One region of the Caballeronia sp. S22 genome, then DNA from elsewhere that is predicted to be linked to it. Evidence: predicted binding sites of a transcription regulator. Region 1 holds the regulator's gene; each other region holds the start of a gene.
What was found. Region 1 encodes LexA, which represses DNA repair genes until DNA is damaged. Its sites were predicted from a motif close to ACTGTATNNNNATACAGT; they were not measured.

Region 1 (7,275 bases):
GCCCGAACACGACGTTCAGCGGCACGGCGATCGCCGCGGTGATCAGCGTGAGCTTGATCGCGGACCACGCATCGGGATCCTTCAGCGACTCGAAGTAATAATCGATGCCCTTCGCGAATGCCTGCACGAACACCGCGACGAGCGGCACGACGAGAAAGAGCGCAAGAAACACGAGCGCGATGCCCGTCAGCAGCCAGCGCACGGCGCGCGGTTCGGTGACGGGATTGAGGCTGCTGGCGCGCACGCGCGCGCTGGCGTGCACCGGAAGCGCTTTGCTATCGGGCGTACTCATGCGTGACCTCCGCCCGGATGTCCGACATGCAGCGAAGGACCGGCGGCGACGGCAGGCGCCGCGCCCGTCTTGCTCGTGCGCCGCTGCAGGAACCATTGCAGCGTGTTGATGAGGAGCAGCATCAGGAACGACACGCACAGCATCACGACGGCGAGCGCGGTCGCGCCGGCATAGTCGTACTGTTCGAGCTTCGTGATGATGAGCAGCGACGTGATCTCGGATTTCATCGGCACATTGCCCGCGATGAAAATCACTGAGCCGTACTCGCCGAGCGCACGCGCGAACGCGAGCGCGAAACCGGTCAGGAGCGCGGGAAACACCGAAGGCAGCACGACGCGGCGAAACGTCAGCCAGCGCGTCGCGCCGAGGCACGCGGCGGCCTCTTCCTGCTCGCGCTCGAACTCCTCCAGCACCGGCTGCACCGTGCGCACGACGAACGGCAAGCCGATGAACGTCAGCGCGACGAGCACGCCGAGCGGCGTGAACGCGACCTTGATGCCGAGCGGCGCGAGATATTGCCCGATCCAGCCGTTGCCCGCATAGACCGCGGCGAGCGAGATGCCCGCGACGGAGGTCGGCAGCGCGAACGGCAAATCGACGATCGCATCGACGATGCGCTTGAACGGAAACGTGTAGCGCACGAGCACCCACGCGACGAGAAAGCCGAACACCGCGTTGATGAGCGCGCCGCCGAGCGCGGCACTGAACGTGAGCCGATAGGACGCGAGCACGCGCGGCGACGTAACCGCGCGCACGAACTGCGCCCAGTCGAGCGTCGCGGTCTTCGCGAAGGTGGCGGCAAGCGGAATCAGCACCACGAGGCTTAAGTACGCCACCGTGATGCCGAGCGTCAGGCCGAACCCGGGAAGCGCGCTCGGCTTCTTGAATGTGAGGGTCGTCATCCTTGATTGATCCTTTTCTTGCGCCGGGGTTGGGCGCGTCGCTGCTTCGGGGCGCCCGGCGTCATTGACGCGCCGCGTCGCCCGCTCTTTCGCTTACTGCGGCTGATAGATCGAATCGAACACGCCGCCGTCCGCGAAGTGCGTCTTCTGCGCCTTCGTCCAGCCGCCGAACGTGTCGTCGATGGTGTAGAGCTTCAGCTTCGGGAACTGCTTCGTGAGTTCAGCGGGCACCTTGTCCGAACGCGGCCGATAAAAATTGCGCGCGGCGATCTGCTGTCCTTCGTCGCTGTACAGATACTTGAGATAGGCATCGGCGAGCTTGCGCGTACCGTGCTTGTCGACGACCTTGTCGACCACCGCGACCGGCGGCTCCGCGAGAATGCTCACCGACGGCACCACGATCTCGAACTTGTCCGTGCCGAATTCCTTCACCGAGAGGAACGCCTCGTTCTCCCATGCGATCAGCACGTCGCCCTGGCCGCGCTGCACGAAACTCGTGGTCGCACCGCGCGCGCCGGAATCGAGCACGCCCGCATTCTTGTAGAGCTTCGTCACGAAGTCCTTGGCGGTCTGGTCGTTGCCGCCCGGCTTGTGCTGCGCATACGCCCACGCCGCGAGATAGTTCCAGCGCGCGCCACCCGAGGTCTTCGGATTCGGCGTGACGATCGACACGCCCGGCTTGGCCAGATCGTCCCAGTCCTTGATGTGCTTCGGATTGCCCTTGCGCACGAGGAACACGATCGTCGATGTGTACGGCGACGCGTTGTCCGGCAGACGCTTCTGCCAGTCCGCGTTGACGAGTCCCTTGGACGCGAGCGCATCGATGTCGTAGGCGAGCGCGAGCGTCACGACATCGGCCTGCAATCCATCGAGCACCGCGCGCGCCTGTCCGCCCGAGCCGCCGTGCGACTGCTTGAAAGTGACCGTTTCGCCCGTGTCGGCCTTCCACTTCTTCGCGAACGCCTGATTGAAGTCCTGATACAGCTCGCGGGTCGGGTCGTAGGAGACGTTCAGAAACGACGTCTGCGCGAACGCCGACGCAGCCAGCCCGACGCCCGCCGCCGTCAGCGCCGCCGCCGCGAGCACGCGCCGCGCGCCTTTGCCCAATCCCAATCTGATGCTTCGCATTCCCCGTTCTCCGTCTTATCGAATTGACGGAATCAGTCTATCGAGGCGTCTATATGATTAGAAATAATCGTTATTCACTTTTTTATACGTAAAACTGCTAAGAAGCATATTCCTGGGTGGAAGAAGCGACGGCGGCGGTGAAACGCGTCCTCGGCTGCCGCGGGCGGGCGAACTTAAAGTAAAGCTTGAAAAGCGCGAAATACTGTATAAAAATACAGTCAACTGTCCATCCATACAGTGCACCAGGGGCCAGAGCCTGTGACCAAGACATCAAAACTTACCGCGCGGCAGCAGCAGGTCTTCGAACTGATTCAGCGCGCGATCGACCGCACGGGCTTTCCGCCGACGCGCGCCGAGATCGCGGCGGAACTCGGCTTCAGCTCGGCGAATTCGGCCGAGGAGCACTTGCGGGCGCTGGCGCGCAAGGGCGTGATCGAACTCGCGGCGGGCTCGTCGCGCGGCATCCGGCTGCTCGGCGACGCCTCGCGGATCGATCGCTCCGAAGAAATGCCGCATCAGTTCACGCTGCCGCATCAGAGCATCATGCAATTGTCGCTGCCGCTCGTCGGGCGCGTCGCGGCAGGTAGCCCGATCCTCGCGCAGGAACACATCTCGCAGCATTACGCATGCGATCCCGCGCTCTTCTCCAGCAAGCCGGACTATCTGCTGAAAGTGCGGGGCCTGTCGATGCGCGACGCCGGCATTCTCGACGGCGATCTGCTTGCCGTGCAGAAGCGCACCGAGGCGAAGGACGGACAGATCGTCGTCGCGCGTCTGGGCGACGACGTCACGGTCAAACGCTGGAAACGTCGTCCGGACGGCGTCGAACTGATCGCCGAGAATCCGGACTACGAGAACATTTTCGTGCGCTCCGGCAGCGGCGATTTCGCGCTGGAAGGCATCGCGGTTGGCCTGATTCGTTCTGGCGAGTTCTGAAGTCTCCGTCCGGCAAGGGCGGGGAGCGAAAAGCGCGGGCAAATCGTTCGCTCACGTTCAGAAAGAGATAAGAATGGGACAAGAAATGTCCCATTGACATCGCAAGATAGCCTCACCAACCGCTTTAACGCTCAGTCGAGGCGGCTCAAACACAACAAGCATGACGGCCGCCGTGCGCGGTGCGCCGCGGTGCGTCCTATCGTCTGGAGAGTCATCATGGAACGTTTTGCCCGTCTGCTGCCCTTCCGTCAGTTTGGCCGCCTGCGCCATCTGCGCACGCTGATCGCATGCGGCACGCCGCACGCCGAAATCGCCCCCGACCTCTTCGACGACATGCCCGCGCTGCCCTCCCGGCAGCCGGCTTTCGCGCGCGTGTCGCTGAGCAGCACGGTGCACGCGGAGCCGGAACAGCGCGCGCCGGTGCGCGTCTATCGCGGGCAATCGCGCGTGATTCTGGTGGGCAAGATCGACGAAGTGTCGCGCATGATCGACCGTTGCATCGCGGAGGAAGACGCGGGGCTCGCCGGCGGCATCCTCGCCTGAATCGGAGTGGAACGTGAATTCACGGGATTTATCGCGCGCCGGCGTGGTCAATCCCGAATTCACGTTTCGCAAAGAGGCTTCGTCGTCGCATGTCCCGCACTACCCGTTCTGTCGCTACCGCGTTCGTCGTCCTGATTCTCGTCGCGGCGCTCGCTTTTATTTACGCGTCACCTTATATCGCGCTGAATCGCGTGAAGCGCGCAGCCGATGCCCGCGACGCGCAGACCGTCAACCAGTACGTCGATTTTCCCGCGTTGCGCGCGAGCCTCAAGGAACAGGTCGGCGCGCTGCTCACGCGCCGCGTCGATATTCAAAAGAGCGGCAATCCGCTCGCAATCATCGGGGCGATGATAGGTGCGGCGCTCGTCGGTCCTCTCGTCGATTCATATGCGACACCGGACGGCGTCGCGGCGATTCTGAACGGCATTCCGCCGCGCGGCGATCCGGGCGAGCAACCGCCGCAAGCCGGAAACGGTTCATCGGCAACGCCGTCGAACGCGCCGGCCTCGGGCGTCACGGCCGCGCAGCAGGCGCCCAAGGAACCGCCGCAGACCACCGCCGGTTATCGAAGCCTGAACACGTTCGTCGTCACCTATCAGCACGGCGCCGGAGATGCGCGTTACTCGGCGATCTTTCACCGCTACGGCCTCGTGTCATGGAAGCTCGTCGCGGTCGATCTCAATGGCTGAGGCTGACGATCAGGCGCCGGCTTCGGCCTTGACGGGCTTGGCCGCGTAAGCCGCTTCGTCTTCCGCTTCCGCCGATTCACCCGCCTGACAGACGGCCACGAGAATGCTGCACTTCACGCGGTCGAGCAAGGGCGTGTTGCCCGCGCCCATCCACCAGCGCGCGAGACCATTGCGGCAACGATGCCCGACCACGACGAGATCGACCTGAAGGCTTTCGGCGAGCGCGGCGATCTCGTCGATCGGATGCCCGAACGCGAAATGTCCCTGCGCCTGAAGACCGCGTTCGCGCAGCCATTCGACGCCTTCCTGCAGAATGTCGCGCGCGGCTTCTTCGAAGCGTCCGCAGGCCATATCGGTTAGCAGTCCGGCGCTCTGCGCGATGCTCGAGCGCATATCCACCACCGCGAGGACGTGCGTCTCGGCATTCAGATCCAGCGCGAGATTCGCGCCTTGGCGCAATGCCTTGCGACCTTCTCTGGAGCCGTCATAGCAGAGCAGGATTTTTCGGTAGCTTTCCATCATGACCTCCCTGGCCAACTTGCCCTTCGCGCCCGCCCGACGCGACCCGAAGCGCGATTTACCCGCGGCGTTGCTTCATCATCGTGCGTCGCCCCTTGGGTGACAACGCTGGAAAACGCTTACCGACGCGAACATGCTAGCTCGCACCGTGCCAGAACTCCGAACACGCCGACGGACAAGCCTCTGGCACTTTCGGCCGGAACCGGTTCGGCGCCCGTCGCACAGGTTTGACACGCGCTCGCCGCACGCGGTTGCACGCCAGGCATCGCCTTGGTGCAATGGATTACACTAGCCCGCTGGATTTCCCCTACGCGATTTTCCTGCGGCACGAATGCATGACTGATCAAACATCACGCGAGTCCGATGAAAACGGCGCGCCCGCCATCGAGTTCAGCGAAGTAAGGAAGCACTACGGTGAGCGCACCGTGGTCGATGGTCTGTCGTTCGATGTGCGGCCCGGCGAATGCTTCGGACTGCTCGGCCCGAACGGCGCGGGCAAGACGACGACGCTCAAGATGCTGCTCGGCATCACCTCGCCCGATAGCGGTGCGATCCGTCTAGTCGGCGAGCCGGTGCCCGCGCGCGCCCGTTTCGCGCGCGAACGCGTGGGCGTCGTGCCGCAATTCGACAATCTCGATCCCGATTTCACGGTGCGCGAAAACCTGACTGTGTTCGGCCGCTACTTCGGTCTCACCGGCGCGCGCATGGATGCGCTCGTGCCATCGCTGCTGGAGTTCGCGCGCCTGGAGAGCAAGGCCGATGCGCGCGTCGGCGAACTGTCGGGCGGCATGAAGCGGCGTCTCACGCTCGCGCGCGCGCTCGTCAACGATCCCGATGTCCTCGTGATGGACGAACCCACCACCGGACTCGATCCGCAAGCGCGGCATATGATCTGGGAGCGCCTGCGCTCGCTCCTCGCGCGCGGCAAGACCATCCTTCTGACGACGCATTTCATGGAAGAAGCCGAACGACTTTGCGATCGCCTCTGTGTGATCGAGGAAGGCCGCAAGATTGCCGAGGGACGGCCGCGCGATCTCATCGAATCGGTGATCGGCTCGGATGTGATCGAGATCTACGGGCCCGATCCGCAGGCGCTCGCGGCGGAGCTCGAACCGTTCGTCGAGCGCATGGAAGTGAGCGGCGAAACGCTCTTTTGCTATGTCGACGATCCGCAGCCCGTGCATGCGCGCGTGAAAGGCCGCGCGGACGTGCGCTATCTGCATCGTCCGGCGAATCTCGAAGATGTTTTCCTGCGTCTCACGGGACGTGAGATGGTGGACTGAATCAATGGATACGCTCGAACCATCCCGCATCGGACGAAAACGCGAGTCCAAGCACGCGGAAAATTTCACGCCGCTATCCAGCGCGCTGCCCGCCAACGCAACGCACTGGATGTCGGTCTGGCGGCGCAACTATCTCGTCTGGAAGAAGCTCGCGATCGCCTCGATGATCGGCAATCTCGCCGACCCGATGATCTATCTTTTCGGCCTGGGGCTGGGTCTCGGGCTGATGGTCGGGCATGTCGACGGCGTGTCGTATATCGCGTTTCTCGCGGCGGGAACGGCGGCATCGAGCGTGATGATGTCCGCGAGCTTCGAGGCGATGTACTCGGGCTTCTCGCGCATGCACGTGCAGCGCACGTGGGAAGCGATCATGCATACGCCGCTCACGCTCGGCGACATCGTGCTTGGCGAGATCGTATGGTCCGCGAGCAAGTCGGTGCTGTCGGGCGTGGCGATCATGATCGTCGCGGGCGCGCTAGGCTATGCGAGCTTTCCGTCGATGCTGATCGCGCTGCCCGTGATCGTGCTTACGGGACTCGCGTTCGCCAGCACGGCGATGGTCATCACCGCGCTCGCGCCGAGCTACGACTTCTTCATGTTCTATCAGACGCTCGCGCTCACGCCGATGCTGCTGCTCTCCGGCGTGTTCTTTCCGATCGCGCAACTGCCCGCGATCGCCCGGCACGTCACGCAGGTTCTGCCGCTCTTCCATGCGGTCGAGCTGATCCGCCCGGCGATGCTCGGCCGTCCGTTCGATGGCGCAGCGTTGCACGTGCTCGTGCTGACCGCCTATGCGGTCGTGCCGTTTTTCCTGTGCGCGTGGCTCTTCCGGCGACGCATGATGAAATGAAAAACGGCGATGGACCGTTGAAGTCCATCGCCGTGTTCGTATCATCGAAGAAAAAAAGCTACTTCACGGGAAACTCGTGATGCCCGCCGAAGCCGAAGCGCATCGCGGAAAGCATGCGCTCGGGGAACGACTC
Region 2 (7,275 bases), on a different replicon from region 1:
AAGCAAACCAAAAGACGGTAAATTTATTGCGTGACTACCATCAGTCGTCGGTGCTAACCCTTAGGTGTCGCTCATGAGCATGAAGATTCATCAGATACGCGCATTCCTGACGACCGCCGAGCAGGGCAGCATCCGTGCGGCTGCGCGCAGCCTGCATCTGTCGCAGGCGGCGCTGACGAAGGCGATAAAGGAACTGGAGCAGGATCTCGGCGTGCCGCTGGTTCTGCGCACCGCGCGCGGCGTGCAGTTGACCGCGTTCGGCCAGCAATTGCGCGTGCGCGCGCATCTGATCTTGAGCGAGATGCGCCGCGCCGAAGACGACATCACGCAGATGAAAAGCGCGGGTTCGGGAAGCGTAAGCGCGGCGATCACGCCAATGGCCGCGCTATCGATACTGCCGCAGGCGTATCGCGCGTTCCGGCGGCAGATGCCGAACGCGCGCGTGAGTTTCATCGAAGGCTTTCCGGGTGTCGCCATGCCGCGTTTGCGCGACGGCACGCTCGACTTCGTCGTCGCGGTCGTCGTGCCCGAGCATCTCGCGCCGGAGTTCGATCACATCGAACTGTATGAGAGCCGCTCGGCTATCGTCGGGCGCGCGGATCATCCGTTGCGGCACTGCACGTCGCTGGCGGAGCTATCGGATGCGGAGTGGCTGCTGAACCCGTCGCCGGAAAGCTCGACGCAGGCGCTGCTTCACTCGTATGCCGAGCGCGGTCTGACGGTGCCGAACCGCGTGATCGAGTGCCCGAGCTTCATCATCGCGCATGGCTTGTTGCGCGGATCGGATGTGTTGGCCGCGCTGCCTGCCGCCTTGCTCGAACATTCGTGGGTTAGCGAAGGGCTCGCCATTTTTCCGATCGCCGATCCGTTGCCCGCGGTGTCGGTGAGAGTCGTGACGCGGCGAGATAGTCCGTTGACGCCCGCAGCGACGGTGTTGCTGGAATGCCTGCAACACGCGGCGCGTTCGAAATGACATGCGCCGAACAACTCTTATCGATTTAGTTCGGATTCCCTAGAATTTCAATCTGAGCATGAAGCCGAGCGTGAATGGAAGATCGCTCGAAGGAATCGGCGGAATCAGGATGATGTTCGCACCCACGCGCTTGTATTCGAGCATGATGAGCGGCGCGGCCACGGGTCCGACCGTATGGTTGTGCCCGATGCCATAACTGCCGTAGTCGTAGCCGGAGATGAGGCCGGCCATGACGGCGAGCCTGATGTAGTGCCAGTGAAGAAAGTCCGGGCCCCAAACGCCGCCGCCATAGAACGACGGCTTCGACAGCGAGTTGCGAAAGTAGCCGCCCGTCACCGCCCATTGCGGCGCGACCCAGCATTCCGCGCCGATGCCTGGATTGAACTGCTCGAAATCCTTGTCCGGGTGAAAGTGATGCGATGCGACCATCGCATCGAGCCAGAAACCGTCGCCACACCAGCTCGCGTGCGCGGCGGGCGCCCAGGCCGACGCGGCGATGGCGGCAACGGTCAACAGGTTCGCGCGGAAGGTTCGAAAACGGGACAGCCATGTGCGCATGGGTTCTCCGCCATCGCGCGTCTACGATGGCGCCTTTTTTTGAGATGGAGGTCGAGGCGAACTCTACCTGATCGCGCGATTTTCGTGTGTGCTGACGAAAAGCGCGTGACGGCTTGCGCAAGTTTTTGCAATCTCGGCGAAACTTGTCGAAGTTTTTCTTGTACTCGAGGCAAAGCCCGATGAACGTCTATAAGCGTCTCGTTCCTTTTCTGGCGACGGTTGCATTGACGGCGTGCACGCCGCTGCAGGTCGTCACGCATCATGTGTCGTCGAGCGAATCGAGCGTGCCGCCGGGGCGTTATCAACTCGATCCGCATCACTGGAACGTGAGCTTCGACGTCGATCATTTTCGCTACTCGCGTTTCGTCATCCGATTCGACAAGACGACTGCGCAACTGGACTGGAATGCGGACGGAATGTCCGGAAGCTCGGTGCGAGCGACCATCGATGCGTCGAGCGTCAATACCAATGTGCCGCTGCTCGATCGCATGGTGAAAGGGCCCGACATGTTCGATGTCGAGCGTTATCCGAGCATCGTGTTCGTCAGCACGGCTTTTCAGCGCACGGGCGACGACAAAGGCGTATTGACCGGCGATCTGACGATACGCGGCACGACGAAGCCGGTGACGCTGAACGTGACCTTCAACGGCCACGCGGTCAATCCGCTAACGAAGCAGGAAACCCTGGGCTTTTCCGCCGACGGACATTTCAGCCGCGCGCAGTTCGGATTGACGACGTGGTATCCGGCCGTCGGCGACGATGTGCACGTCGCCATTCAGGCCGAGTTTTCGAAAGCGCCGGCTGATTCCGCTCAATGACGTGCGGCGTTCAGGCCGCGGTCCAGTCGAGTACGACCTTGCCGCTGTTTCCGGACAGCATCGTGTCGAACGCCTGCTGATAGTCGTCGACGGGAAACGTGTGCGTGAGGATTGGCGATAGGTCGAGGCCGCTTTGCAGCATCGCGACCATCTTGTACCAGGTCTCGAACATCTCCCGTCCGTAGATCCCCTTGATTTCGAGACCCTTGAAGATCACCTGATTCCAGTCGATCGCGGTCTGCGCGGGCGGAATGCCGAGCAGCGCGACCTTGCCGCCGTGATTCATCGATTCGAGCATCGCCGTGAACGCGCTCGGCACGCCGGACATTTCCAAACCTACGTCGAAGCCCTCGGTCATTCCGAGTTCGCTCATCACGTCGCGCAGGTCTTCGTTCGCCACGTTGACTGCGCGCGTCGCGCCCATCTTGCGGGCGAGCTCGAGGCGATAGTCGTTGACGTCGGTGATGACGACGTTGCGTGCGCCGACATGCCGCGCGATCGCGGCGGCCATCACGCCGATCGGCCCTGCGCCGGTGATCAGCACATCCTCGCCGACGAGATTGAACGAAAGGGCTGTGTGCGTTGCGTTGCCGAACGGATCGAAGATAGCGGCGAGGTCGTCGGAGATATCGGGCGGAATCTTGAACGCGTTGAACGCCGGAATCACGAGAAATTCCGCAAAGGCGCCTTCACGGTCCACGCCGACGCCGACCGTGTTGCGGCACAGATGACGACGGCCCGCGCGACAGTTGCGACAGAAGCCGCACGTAATATGGCCTTCACCGGACACGCGATCGCCGATTGCGAACCCGCGCACTTCCTGACCCATCTCGACGATCTCGCCGACGTATTCGTGCCCGACATGCATCGGCACAGGAATCGTCTTCTGCGCCCAGTCGTCCCATTTCCAGATGTGGATGTCGGTGCCGCAAATCGCTGTCTTGCGGATACGGATGAGAACGTCGTTGTGGCCGACTTCAGGCCGCTTCACGCGCGTCAAGGTAAGGCCAGGTGCACGTTCGAGTTTGGCGAGGGCTTTCATTGCGTTGATCCTGACGTTTGGTCTTCGTGGTGCTGCTTCGACGGTCGCGGGCTCGTGGTCCGGTCCCTGGGTTTATGCGCATAAAGTCGGCGGTGCTGCTCAGCGGATCACGCCAAGCGACCGGCCGACGCGCGCAAATGCATCGACTGCGCGATCGATCTGTTCCGGCGTATGGGCCGCGCTCATCTGTGTGCGGATACGTGCGCGTCCCTTGGGCACGACAGGGTAGGAGAAGCCGATCACATAGACGCCTTCTTCGAGCAATGCATCCGCCATCTTCGAGGCGAGTTGCGCGTCGCGGAGCATGACCGGAATGATCGGATGTTCGCCGGGGACGAGATCGAAGCCTAGCGAGGACATCGCGCTGCGGAAGTGCGCGCCGTTTTCGCGGACACGCCGGCGCAGGGTCGCGCCTTCGTCGCTGTCGAGCAGTTCGAGCACCTTCAACGATGCCGCCGCGATACTCGGCGCCAAAGTGTTCGAGAACAGATACGGACGACTGCGCTGACGCAGCAAATCGATCACTTCCTTATGCGCGGCGACATAACCGCCCGATGCGCCGCCGAGCGCCTTGCCGAGCGTCCCGGTGATGATGTCCACGCGATCCAGTACGCCGCAATGCTCCGGCGTTCCGCGTCCGTTTTCCCCGATGAAGCCCACGGCGTGCGAATCGTCGACCATCACGAGCGCGCCGTAACGGTCGGCGAGATCGCAGATGCCGGCAAGATTCGCGATGATGCCGTCCATCGAGAAGACGCCATCAGTCGCGATCAGTTTGAAGCGCGCGCCGGCGGCGTCGGCTTCTTGAAGGCGCGCTTCGAGATCGGCGAGATCGTTGTTCTTGTAGCGCAGACGCCGCGCCTTCGAGAGCCGCACGCCGTCGATGATGCTGGCGTGATTCAGCTCGTCGCTGATGATCGCGTCTTCCTCGGTCAACAGCGTCTCGAAAAGGCCGCAGTTCGCGTCGAAGCAGCTCGAATAGAGAATTGAGTCGTCGGTGCCGAGAAATTTCGCGATCGACTGCTCGAGTTCCTTGTGTACGGTCTGCGTGCCGCAAATAAACCGAACGGACGCCATGCCGAAGCCGTCGGCATCGAGACCGGCCTTCGCGGCTTCGACGAGACGGCGATCGTCCGCAAGACCGAGATAATTGTTCGCGCAGAAGTTCAGCACACCGCTTCCGTTCGCGAGCCGGATAGCCGATGACTGCGGGCTCGCGATGACGCGCTCCGTTTTGTAGAAGCCCGCAGCGCGGATTTCGTCGAGTGTCGAACGCAGATGGGAGAGATACCGGTCTTTCATCGCAATCCTTGTTTTAGGCTGATCGTAGTGTTCGGCCGCGCGGCGCCCGCAAGCGGCCCATAGCCCTGTTATAGTGCATTCATCGCATCGGACATGTTCGATATTTCGAACGCATTTCCGATATGCCGAACACTTTAAGGGATTGATCGATTCATGGCAAGCACGGGTTCAGAAGGCAAAGCGGGCGATCTCGCGGGAGCGGGCGCAACGCCGCCGCGCGTCGGCGAGATCATTCAACGCCTGCGCAGTGAACGAAAACTGACGCTGGACGATCTATCGCGGGCAGCAGGTGTGTCGAAGTCGATGCTTTCGGAAATCGAACGCGACAAGGCGAATCCGACGATCGCGGTCGCGTGGCGATTGACCAACGCGCTTGGCATCAGCCTGGATCAATTGTTCGCGCAACAACGGCCCGTTGAAGCGATCCGGGTCGCAGGTCCGCATGAAATACCGACGTTGACCGGCGATAACGGTGGCTATCAACTGCGTGTGTGGGGACCGATAGAACTCGCCGGCAAGTTCGAATGGTACGAACTCACGCTGCAATCGGGCGCTGCGCTCACATCGAATGCGCACGAACCGGGAACGCGCGAGCATCTCACGGTGCTGAACGGATCGATCGAAGTGGATGCATCGGGGGCGACGCGGCGACTCAAGGCGGGAGAAACGGCACGTTACGCAGCGGACGAATCGCACGCGATCCGCAATGTAGGACGCGCCGACGCCAAGGCGCTTCTGGTGGTGATTCACGGCTGACGTAGGGGCGCGAGCGCAACTTTATGCGCACAAAGTCTTGCCACCTCAAATGAAAAGCGGGACGCACGTCGAGTGCGTCCCGCTTTAAGCAGCGCCGCCGTCGCGGCGCTCAACGCCTGGCTTACGGCTTCTTCACTGCGTCCTTCAGATCTTCGCGCGCATCGCCCACGCCCTTCTGGACCTTGCCCGCAGCCTGTTGCAGATCGCCCTTGGCTTCCTGAGCCGTGTCGCCGGTCACTTTCCCGACGCCCTCGTTGATCTTGCCCTTCACCTGCTTGCCGACGCCTTCGACTTGATCCTTGTTCATGTCAGTTCTCCCGTGGTTTGCAGCGCTGTTGGCCGCGCAGTGCCGTCGAACGTACGCAGTAGTGCCTGCGCGTTCCGCTCAGGGGATTTCCTAAGCATGGTTCTACGATGCGCTTCGTTGGCCGGCACGCATAGCAGTGGATGTCTGAAACGCACGTAGGCGGAATCGCACATACACCCGGGTCGAGTAGCGCGACGCTAGTTTCATTGCAACAAGTACTGTATGTTTATACAGTACAATAAGACCAGTTGGCGAAGGGGGTGAATCATGGAGTCGAATGGCGAGAATCTCAGCAGGCGGCAGTTTGCCCGCGCTGTGCGTGATCTGGAGCAGATCACGCGTCAGATAGCGGGGCGTTACATCGACAAAGGCGTGCCGTTGACCTGGCGGCTGCTGCATGCGATCGAGGCCGAGGCTGTGGCGGACCTCGGATTTGCCGGACGGCACGAAGCCGCATTGCGCGAACTGTTCGCGCGTCCCGACGACTTCCATTTTCCCGAAACTGACGACGTAGTCGACGTCGCAGCGTCCGATGCCTTGCCCGCCGTTTTCGGCTTCGCCGTGGACGCCTACGAGCGAGCGGCCCGACAGCGACAACCGCAGGCCGTCATCGCCGCGCACTGACGCGCACACGCCCGGCACGCGGCGAGACGACGCGCTGACCGTCGTGGCCGGAATCGTCGGCGTCTCTCGCATGGTTCGCGTATCTCGCGACAACCGATGTCGATGCTTCCTTCATCTGCAGGAAAAGCGGTTTGTCGTGGTGATCGGTGAGCAATAAAACGAGGCAACGCGTGCCGACACTGCCCACGCCCACCACCTTGAACGCGACGTCCTGCAACGTGAATTGCGATAGCAGCCTCGCCCGTTCCGGCGTCAGCGTGGCCACATACTTCAGAATGAGCGCCCCGAAAATCTCCTGTGGGCTGCCTTTCAGCGTCATCCAGCCATCGTTCTTGTCGATCAGCGTGCTTTTGCCGCGAATGTGGAACACGGCAGGCGGCGCATCGCGGATGCGCCACGCGTCGCCGGTTCGCTCGGCGAGTTTCGGCAGCATCGACTCGTGCGTACGGCGCGAAGCCCGTTCGATGCCGCGCTTGATGCGCCGCCGCGCGTCTTCGCTCTGCACGGCGTCGTACATGCGATCGAACGTGATGCGCTCGTACCAGAGATCGAGCACGCTCATTTCGGCGTATTCGCGCAGATGCGTCTGATAGCTGCGCGCGGCGAGAAACGCGAACTCGTCGGCGGCGAGATCGCCGTGGCCGAGATGGCGGCCGGCGATCGTGAAGCTCGCGACGAGTCGTTTCAAATCCCACTCCCAGGGGCCGAGCGCGGTTTCGTCGAAGTCGTTGAGATCGAAGATGAGCGCGCGCTCGGGTGTCGCGAAGCCGCCGAAGTTGGACAAATGACAGTCGCCGCAAATCTGGATCGCGATGCCGCTGTCAGGCGTGGTGGCCAGATCATGCGCCTGGAGGATGGCGCTCCCGCGATAGAAAGTGAACGGCGAAACCAGCAT
Region 3 (7,275 bases), on a different replicon from region 1:
CCAGGACGGACGTGACGCGCATTATTGGCATGAAGCGATTGCGCAACTCAGGCGCGAACGTGCTGGGGCGCCGGGCAGTACGGGCATCGGCCCGGTCGCTACCCCGGTCGCTACTCCAGATGCTTCCCAACCCAAAGCGCGCAAGAGCGTAGCGGCGAAGAAGGTGGGTCAAGAAGCGCCTGCAAAGGTCGGAAAAAATAACTCAGCGACGAACGGCAAACAGAAAACCGCGAAAACTCCCAAGGTGGCCGCAGAGCGTCAGGCGAAGACCGATACGAAGTCTGAAGCCAAGTCCGACTCGAAAGCCGACGCGAAGGTGAAAGCGCAGGCGAAGGCGGGGGCGAAGTCGAAGACGCAGCAGAAGGCAGACGCGACTGCGAGAGCAGGCAAGCTAAGCAAGAACCGCTCAGCAAAACAGCTCAGCGAGAACAGCGGCCGCGACAGTTGAATCGGCGCAACGAGGCTCAGCCCCGGCCGCGTGGGCCTCAACAGAAGTTGCGACTTACGGTCGTGAGCCCGCCGAGCAGATGGGACATGTCAACGAGTCGCTGGGCAACGAGGTGCCGGACCTCGCCTTCGCACTGCCAGGTGCCATACACGGCGAGCAGTGCTGCGCCTAGGGCCTCTTTTCGCTGCTTCTCGAGTAGCGACGGCCAGACGATCACGTTGACATTGCCCGTCTCGTCTTCCAAGGTCACGAACATGACGCCCTTGGCCGTGCCCGGTCGTTGCCTTACGGTAACGAGTCCGCAGCCTCGCGCCAGTCGTCCGTTGCGATACGTGCGCAGCGTCGCCGCGGGCATGAGCCGGTGCTCCAGCAGGACGGGGCGCAGGAGTGAAAGCGGATGCCGGCCCAAGGTCAGCCCCGACGCGTTGTAATCGCTGACGATGTCTTCGGCTTCGGACGGCGCGCCCAGCGCTGGCGTTTCATCATCAATGCGGCTGTCGGCGAGAATGTCTCGGTCGGGCACGGCCGCGACCGATTGCCAAAGCGCTTCACGGCGATTGCCGGCAAGCGACCGCAGGGCATTCGCCGCTGCGAGCACCTGGAGGTCGCGTCGATCGAGCCGAGCGCGGCGCGCCAGGTCACTCACGCTGGAAAACGGTTTGACGGCGCGCGCGTTCTCAATGCGCTCGGCGGCACCATCTCGCATGCCTTTGAGTAACGACAAGCCGAGACGAACGGCTGGCTTCGCGCGATCGATGCGACGCTCGAGCACCGAGTCCCAACCGCTGATCGCGACGTCGATGGGTACGACCTCCACGCCATGACGTTTCGCGTCCTGCACGAGCTGCGAGGGCGAATAGAAGCCCATCGGTTGAGAATTGAGCATTGCAGCAAGAAACGCAGCGGGCTCGTGGCATTTGAGCCAGCTACTTGCATACACGAGGAGGGCGAAGCTCGCTGCGTGACTTTCCGGGAAGCCGTACTCGCCGAAGCCCTTGATTTGCTCAAAAATGGCCTCCGCAAATTCTTTCTCATAGCCGCGCTCCTGCATGCCATTGACGATGCGGTCGTAATATTGCTGCAGTCCACCCTTGCGCTTCCACGCAGCCATCGCGCGACGCAGTTGATCCGCCTCGCCAGGTGTGAAACCCGCAGCAAGGATCGCGACCTGCATCACCTGCTCCTGGAAGATCGGCACGCCGAGGGTGCGGCCCAGTGCGACTTCCAGCGCTGGGCTCGGATAGGTCACCGGCTCGATCTTCTGACGCCGTCGCAGGTAAGGGTGCACGGCGCCGCCCTGAATCGGCCCGGGACGCACGATCGCAACCTCAATCACAAGATCGTAAAAGGTCCGCGGCTGCATGCGCGGGAGCATGCTCATCTGGGCGCGCGACTCGATCTGGAAGACGCCAACCGTGTCCGCCTGCGAGATCATCTCGTAGGTTTCGGGATCCTCTGATGGGATGTCCTGCATCTCGAAGCGTTCGCCGCGTTGCTCGGAGACGATGTCGAGCGTGCGGCGAATGGCCGACAACATGCCCAGCGCGAGCACGTCGATCTTCAGAAGGCCAAGTGCCTCGAGGTCGTCCTTATCCCACTGAATCGCGCTGCGATCCGCCATTGCGGCATTTTCAACGGGCACGAGTCTGGTCAGCTTGCCGCGGCTGATGACAAAGCCACCCGAGTGCTGCGACAGGTGCCGCGGAAAATTCAGTATCTCCGCGGCCAGCTTCGCCCACATGGTGATGAGGGGGTTGGCCGGATCCAGCCCGGACTCTTCGAAGCGTCGCAACAGGTCCTGCGAATGATCGAACCATTGGTGACTCTTCGCAACTTTGTCGACGATCTGCGGATCGATACCGAGAGCCTTGCCGGTTTCACGCAAGGCGCCACGCGGCCGATAGGTCGACACCGCCGCGGCAATGGCGGCGCGGTCGCGGCCATATTTGCGATAGATGTACTGGATAACCTCTTCACGCCGCTGATGTTCGAAGTCGACATCGATGTCCGGTGGCTCGCCCCGTTCTTTCGAAATGAAGCGCTCGAAGAGCATGTTGCCGCGCGACGGATCGACTTCCGTCACGCCCAGGCAATAGCAGACCGCACTATTGGCGGCCGACCCGCGACCTTGACACAGGATGTGCTGACTGCGCGCGAAACGTACGATGTCATAGACGGTGAGAAAGTACGCTTCGTAGCGCATCTCGCGGATAAGTTGCAACTCGTGCTCGATCTGCTGCTGAACTTCGAGTGGAATGCCGGCAGGAAAACGCTTATGCGCGCCGATGTAAGTCTCCTGCCGCAAATACGCTTCGTGCGTAAATCCGTCCGGCACGAGTTCATCGGGATACTCATAGCGCAGTTCATCCAGCGAGAACGTGCAACGCTCCAGGATGTTGAGCGTCTGAGCGAGCGCGTGTGCGGGATAAAGATTGGCGAGGCGCAGGCGCGACCGGAGGTGTTGCTCGGCATTGGGGGCGAGATCGTATCCGCACTCGGCCACAGGCTTGCCGATGCGAATCGCAGTCATCGTGTCTTGAAGCGGTTTGCGCGAGCGCACGTGCATCACGACATTGCCGAGCGCGACAACGGGCGTGCGGTGCTGTTCGGCGATGTATTCGACGCTGCCACGATGAATGTCATCCATCGCGCGCTGGTGCAGGATCAGACCCACCCACGCACGTGCGGGGAACGTCTCGTTGAGCCACTCGACTTGTGCCGAAAGCGCGTCTTCTTTTGCCGGAAAGTTGGGCACGAGGATGGCCAGGCAATCCGGCATCCCGCGCAGATGGGCGTACTCTTTCTCGGGTTTCGAGAGATCGTGCGGCGTCAGCAGATACGTGCCCTTCGTTGCACGCATGCGGCCGAGCGTGATCAGCTCGGATAGGTTGCCATAGCCCTTGCGGTTTTGCGCGAGCAAAATGAGACCGAACGCCGGGCTCTTGTCCGCATGCACCAGGCGGAAGTAGGAGCCGATGACGAGCGGCAGCTTTTCTTCCTTCGCTTGGACATGGGCACGCACGACGCCCGCAAGCGAGCACTCATCGGTGATCGCCAGTCCCGAGTAGCCAAGTTGCGACGCGCGCAGCACAAGCTCTTCGCCGTGCGACGCGCCGTGCAGGAACGAGAAGTTGGTGAACGCGAAAAGCTCGGCGTAGTCGGGCAGGGCCGACGAAAATAGATCCACGGCGACACCATCACCTAGCCGAACAGCCCGTGGAGATACCAGCGGACTTCCTCAGTCTTGACGCTTGGTCGCTCGCGGTATATCCAGTAGCAGGTCTTGTCGGCGGCTTGCGCGACGTAATAGTCGCGCGTGACCAACTCACCGTCGTGCCAGCCCGCTTCGATACGCTCCCCCGTTGAGACGAGCTTAAGGGGTGAACCGTAAAAGGGACGGTGGTTCTTGAACATCAGCCGCACCGGTGTTTCGAGCAGCCAGGTCGGACGCGGAAGTTCGGCAGGCGCGGGGCAGGCTTTGGCGATGGCTTGAACCGGCACCCACTGATTGGCGTGCTCGGGCCGGTGATCCGACGTTGGTGCGGCTCGCAAGACGTTCTCGGCGCCCAGGCGCGCCACCAGCAGCTCAAGCAGCCGGTTGTGGTCCTGCGCGGAACCGCCCGGATCCGGGAAAAGCGAGTCGCTAGGCGGCTCCGCGGGCTGTACTTTCGATGCCGTCAGGCGCACGGCGATGACGGCCGCGTCGAGCTCGATGCGCCCGAGCCGTTCCTTGAGCAGTCGTACGAGGTGTTCCTCGTGCCATGTGGGCTCCGCGAGCGCGATGTCGATAACGGTCGGCTCGATTGCCTGGCGGCCGCGCTCGTGTTCGAGCGTGATCGTTGCTTGCGTAAGGGCGAGCTGCTGCGCGCTCAACCAGCCGCACAATTGCACGATCAGACGTCGAGCGGAAAACAAGATCGCTTCTTCGTGTTCGACGCGGTCGGGCAACTCGGTGCGCGCGCTGAAAGACGGCGGCAGTTCCAGCCACGCGTAAAGTTCGGGAGACAGGCCGTAGGCGCGGTCAAGCGAATCCAGTAAGTCCACGCCGCACCTCTTCCTGAGACCTGCACGTGGCAGGCGTCGAATATCGTCAAGCACTCGGCAACCGAGGCCGTTGAACCAGTCGCCGAAGGCGCGAATCTCCGGGACGACCATAAAGGGCAGCTCGCCGAGAAAGCGTTCGAGCGAAGTCATCTTGAGCACGCGCCGGCGACCACGTTTAGCGAGCAGCCAAGCACCCTGACCGGTAGGCGCGACGCTCATGCGAGCGGTCACGCCGATCGCATTGACCGCTTCCCGCATCTGCCGGCACACGTGCACGATGCCGCCGAAGAGTCGCAGGCTCGCTGTCACGTCAACGATGATGGTGTCTTCCTCGCGCACGGCGACCTGAGGCGAGAAGCGCAGCAGCGCGAAAGCGACTTCGCGCTGCACATCGAGTTCGCGTTCCGGATTGCGGTCAACCATTAACGCGTTCTCCGCGAGCGTCGTGACTCCACCGCGCTTCACCCCCACCATGACCCCTGCCTCTCTCGCTGCCTGATCGAGCACAATCACCTTGTCACGCTCAAGCACGACACACCCGTGTTCAGTCGGAGACGACCACTTCGGACGGAACACCTCCAGCGAAAGCCGGGGCAGGAAGATGGCGACGAACACGGCCATGAGGACTGAGCAGAATCGGCGAGGGTTGAAGGTGGATGGAGAGTGGGTCGGTTCGGGTTGGCCCTCGTCGCTTGATGACATCGACGATGATGCCGCCGTCAGCGGGTCGGACACCCAGCCGTAGCGTTGCTGGCGACGCGTCCTGAGCGGCGGCGAGCGGTCGGACGAGAATCAGCAGGGTCTCCGTCGCTTGCGCCGCCAGATGCAATCGCCGCAACGCTTCGGACCGAACGTGCTGTTGCCAGAAGAGCAACGCGCCGCAACTTCGGGCGTTCAGCACGCGCTCGGCGCACCACAGCGCGTCCGCCGTCTTGGGCGCACGCAACATCATCAGCTTGTCCAGCGGCAGGCCCAGATACGAAAACGCCAGGCTATTTGGCACGTGCGGCGCCTGCAGTAGCACGACCGGCCGCTTGCTCACGGCGACCAATGCGGGTTTCAGTAGCCGCATCTCGCCGATTCCTGGCTGCTGGACCAGAAGTTCCACCAACGCGCCTATCGGCCAGCCACCCCCGGGCAACTCCGCCGACAGAGCCGCATAACCCGTCTCGATCGTCTTGCCATACGTACGCGCCAGTTGGCTGCCCTTCCAGAGGGCCGGGTGAATCGACTCGACGTGTTGAGGCAGGGCGGCCATAGTGAAATGAGAAGGAGGTTGATTCAACCACTGTATATTTATACAGTATCTTAGCGCAAAAGCTGAGGCAGCGAATCGCGCCCCATTTTTCATCAGAAGATTGACCAGGCGCGACTGGCTTTGATACGTCCGATGCCGAAGTTGCGTCCTTTGCCGCCGCGGTCAGAAGATGATGAGCATGCCGCTGTGCGGTGACGGGCACCGCCAGCTAAACTGATCGAGATCGAAAGGAGGCGACGGTGTGCTGTTCGGCGCAACCCAGGCTGACTGGCGATACGTGAAGATGTTCGGCGCGCAGATGGACATTCGCTAATTCGCGTGCCTGTTCTGGGAGCGTGCCGAAGGCAGCAAGGCGAAAGTTCCGAAGGCGGTAGAAGACGCGTTTCTCGATCCTCAAACGGATGACGAACGCCAAATCAAGGCATTCATCGATCGGTTCAACGCTGAGCAGGCGGCCACGCTCGAACAGGATCTCTTCAAGCAGCGCAAGCGCCTCGCGGACGCTGAACGCGCGCTGGAGACGAAAGTCACGAAGGCCGCGACCGAAAGTCGACGCATCGCGACCGACAAAATCGACCCGAACCCTCCGTAGGCTCGACGATCTGCGGCGTACGACGCCGAAAGATCGCGACTCGCGGATTTTTCTGGGCCACTACGCGCCCGTGCTCGTCGTCGAGAACGGCCAGTATGTCGTGAAGCCATGCGGTACCAGTGCCGCATCGCGAGCAAGCCGGCGAGCTACGATGTTAGGTACCCCAAAACCTACAACGCGACGCGACAATCTCGAAGGCTTCTGAAAGCCGCTTTTTGGGTACTCGCACGGCCTCATGATCTGAGCCGCTTTTACGAGAACGTAAGCCGGGCCCGAATGGAAGGCCGGACACTCGCGGAAGGGGGTAAGGACGAGAACGTCGTGCTCGAGTTCACGCCAGACGCAGGCGGTGACATGCTGGTTGCGTCTTTTTGGTCGCGCTGGACGTCCAAGGATCAGCCCGACCTGCTGTCATTTGCAGCGATCGCGGGCGACCGCCGGCTGAAGTCGCCGCGGCAGGCCTCGACCGTTGCATCGTGCCGATCAAGCCGGAAAACGTCGAGGCGTGGCTGAATCCCGACGCGTCCAAGCTCGATGCGCTTCAAGCCATTCTCGACGACCGGGATCGACCGTACTACGAGCATCGACTTGCGGAGTAGCCCGGCTGGCGGCCGTCTGGCCTCTTGCTCGCTTTGCTTAAATGAGACGCGCCGCAAAAAAGCGCGGCATGCGCCGCCACGCACGTCGTTTCACACGCGTGCGTCCGAAGCCCTCGTTCGATCTGGGAGCGATGACATGGATGAAACGCGGACCGGTCAATCGGAAATGAGCCCTTCAAAACTCACGCGATTTCCTGTCGCCGTTGACGTTTTAGTTTCATCCCTCTGTCATGCCATTATTTCGTTGCGACTTTGAAGGGCGGAAGCGGTAGCGATTCTCCATCGACAAAGGCGAATGCGCATCGAATGGCGAATTGGTACGCACAATCTTTGC

Region 2: ACEN42_RS23360 (DUF2471 family protein) is a predicted target of LexA. The motif match lies at 5,974-5,991, and genes of this name have one in related genera.
Region 3: imuA (translesion DNA synthesis-associated protein ImuA) is a predicted target of LexA. The motif match lies at 5,780-5,797, and genes of this name have one in related genera.

The regions. Positions count from the first base shown of each region.
Region 1 is NZ_OZ180035.1:1,838,821-1,846,095, forward strand. Features, by position in the region: gene cysW (sulfate ABC transporter permease subunit CysW) at 1-292, opposite strand, end outside; gene cysT (sulfate ABC transporter permease subunit CysT) at 289-1,194, opposite strand; gene ACEN42_RS08590 (sulfate ABC transporter substrate-binding protein) at 1,288-2,322, opposite strand; gene lexA (transcriptional repressor LexA) at 2,581-3,258, shown strand; gene ACEN42_RS08600 (hypothetical protein) at 3,475-3,801, shown strand; gene ACEN42_RS08605 (DUF2939 domain-containing protein) at 3,891-4,490, shown strand; gene ACEN42_RS08610 (universal stress protein) at 4,500-5,009, opposite strand; gene nodI (nodulation factor ABC transporter ATP-binding protein NodI) at 5,345-6,292, shown strand; gene ACEN42_RS08620 (ABC transporter permease) at 6,297-7,142, shown strand; gene gnd (phosphogluconate dehydrogenase (NAD(+)-dependent, decarboxylating)) at 7,201-7,275, opposite strand, start outside.
Region 2 is NZ_OZ180036.1:1,733,810-1,741,084, forward strand. Features, by position in the region: gene ACEN42_RS23325 (LysR substrate-binding domain-containing protein) at 80-973, shown strand; gene ACEN42_RS23330 (hypothetical protein) at 1,013-1,531, opposite strand; gene ACEN42_RS23335 (YceI family protein) at 1,711-2,349, shown strand; gene tdh (L-threonine 3-dehydrogenase) at 2,360-3,391, opposite strand; gene ACEN42_RS23345 (glycine C-acetyltransferase) at 3,491-4,693, opposite strand; gene ACEN42_RS23350 (helix-turn-helix domain-containing protein) at 4,847-5,449, shown strand; gene ACEN42_RS23355 (CsbD family protein) at 5,571-5,756, opposite strand; gene ACEN42_RS23360 (DUF2471 family protein) at 6,024-6,380, shown strand; partial or broken gene ACEN42_RS23365 (DUF2252 domain-containing protein) at 6,406-7,275, opposite strand, start outside.
Region 3 is NZ_OZ180040.1:490,290-497,564, forward strand. Features, by position in the region: gene ACEN42_RS40675 (DUF2934 domain-containing protein) at 1-448, shown strand, start outside; gene ACEN42_RS40680 (error-prone DNA polymerase) at 486-3,635, opposite strand; gene ACEN42_RS40685 (DNA polymerase Y family protein) at 3,650-5,113, opposite strand; gene imuA (translesion DNA synthesis-associated protein ImuA) at 5,037-5,750, opposite strand; partial or broken gene ACEN42_RS40695 (SOS response-associated peptidase family protein) at 5,990-6,941, shown strand; gene ACEN42_RS40700 (hypothetical protein) at 7,178-7,275, opposite strand, start outside.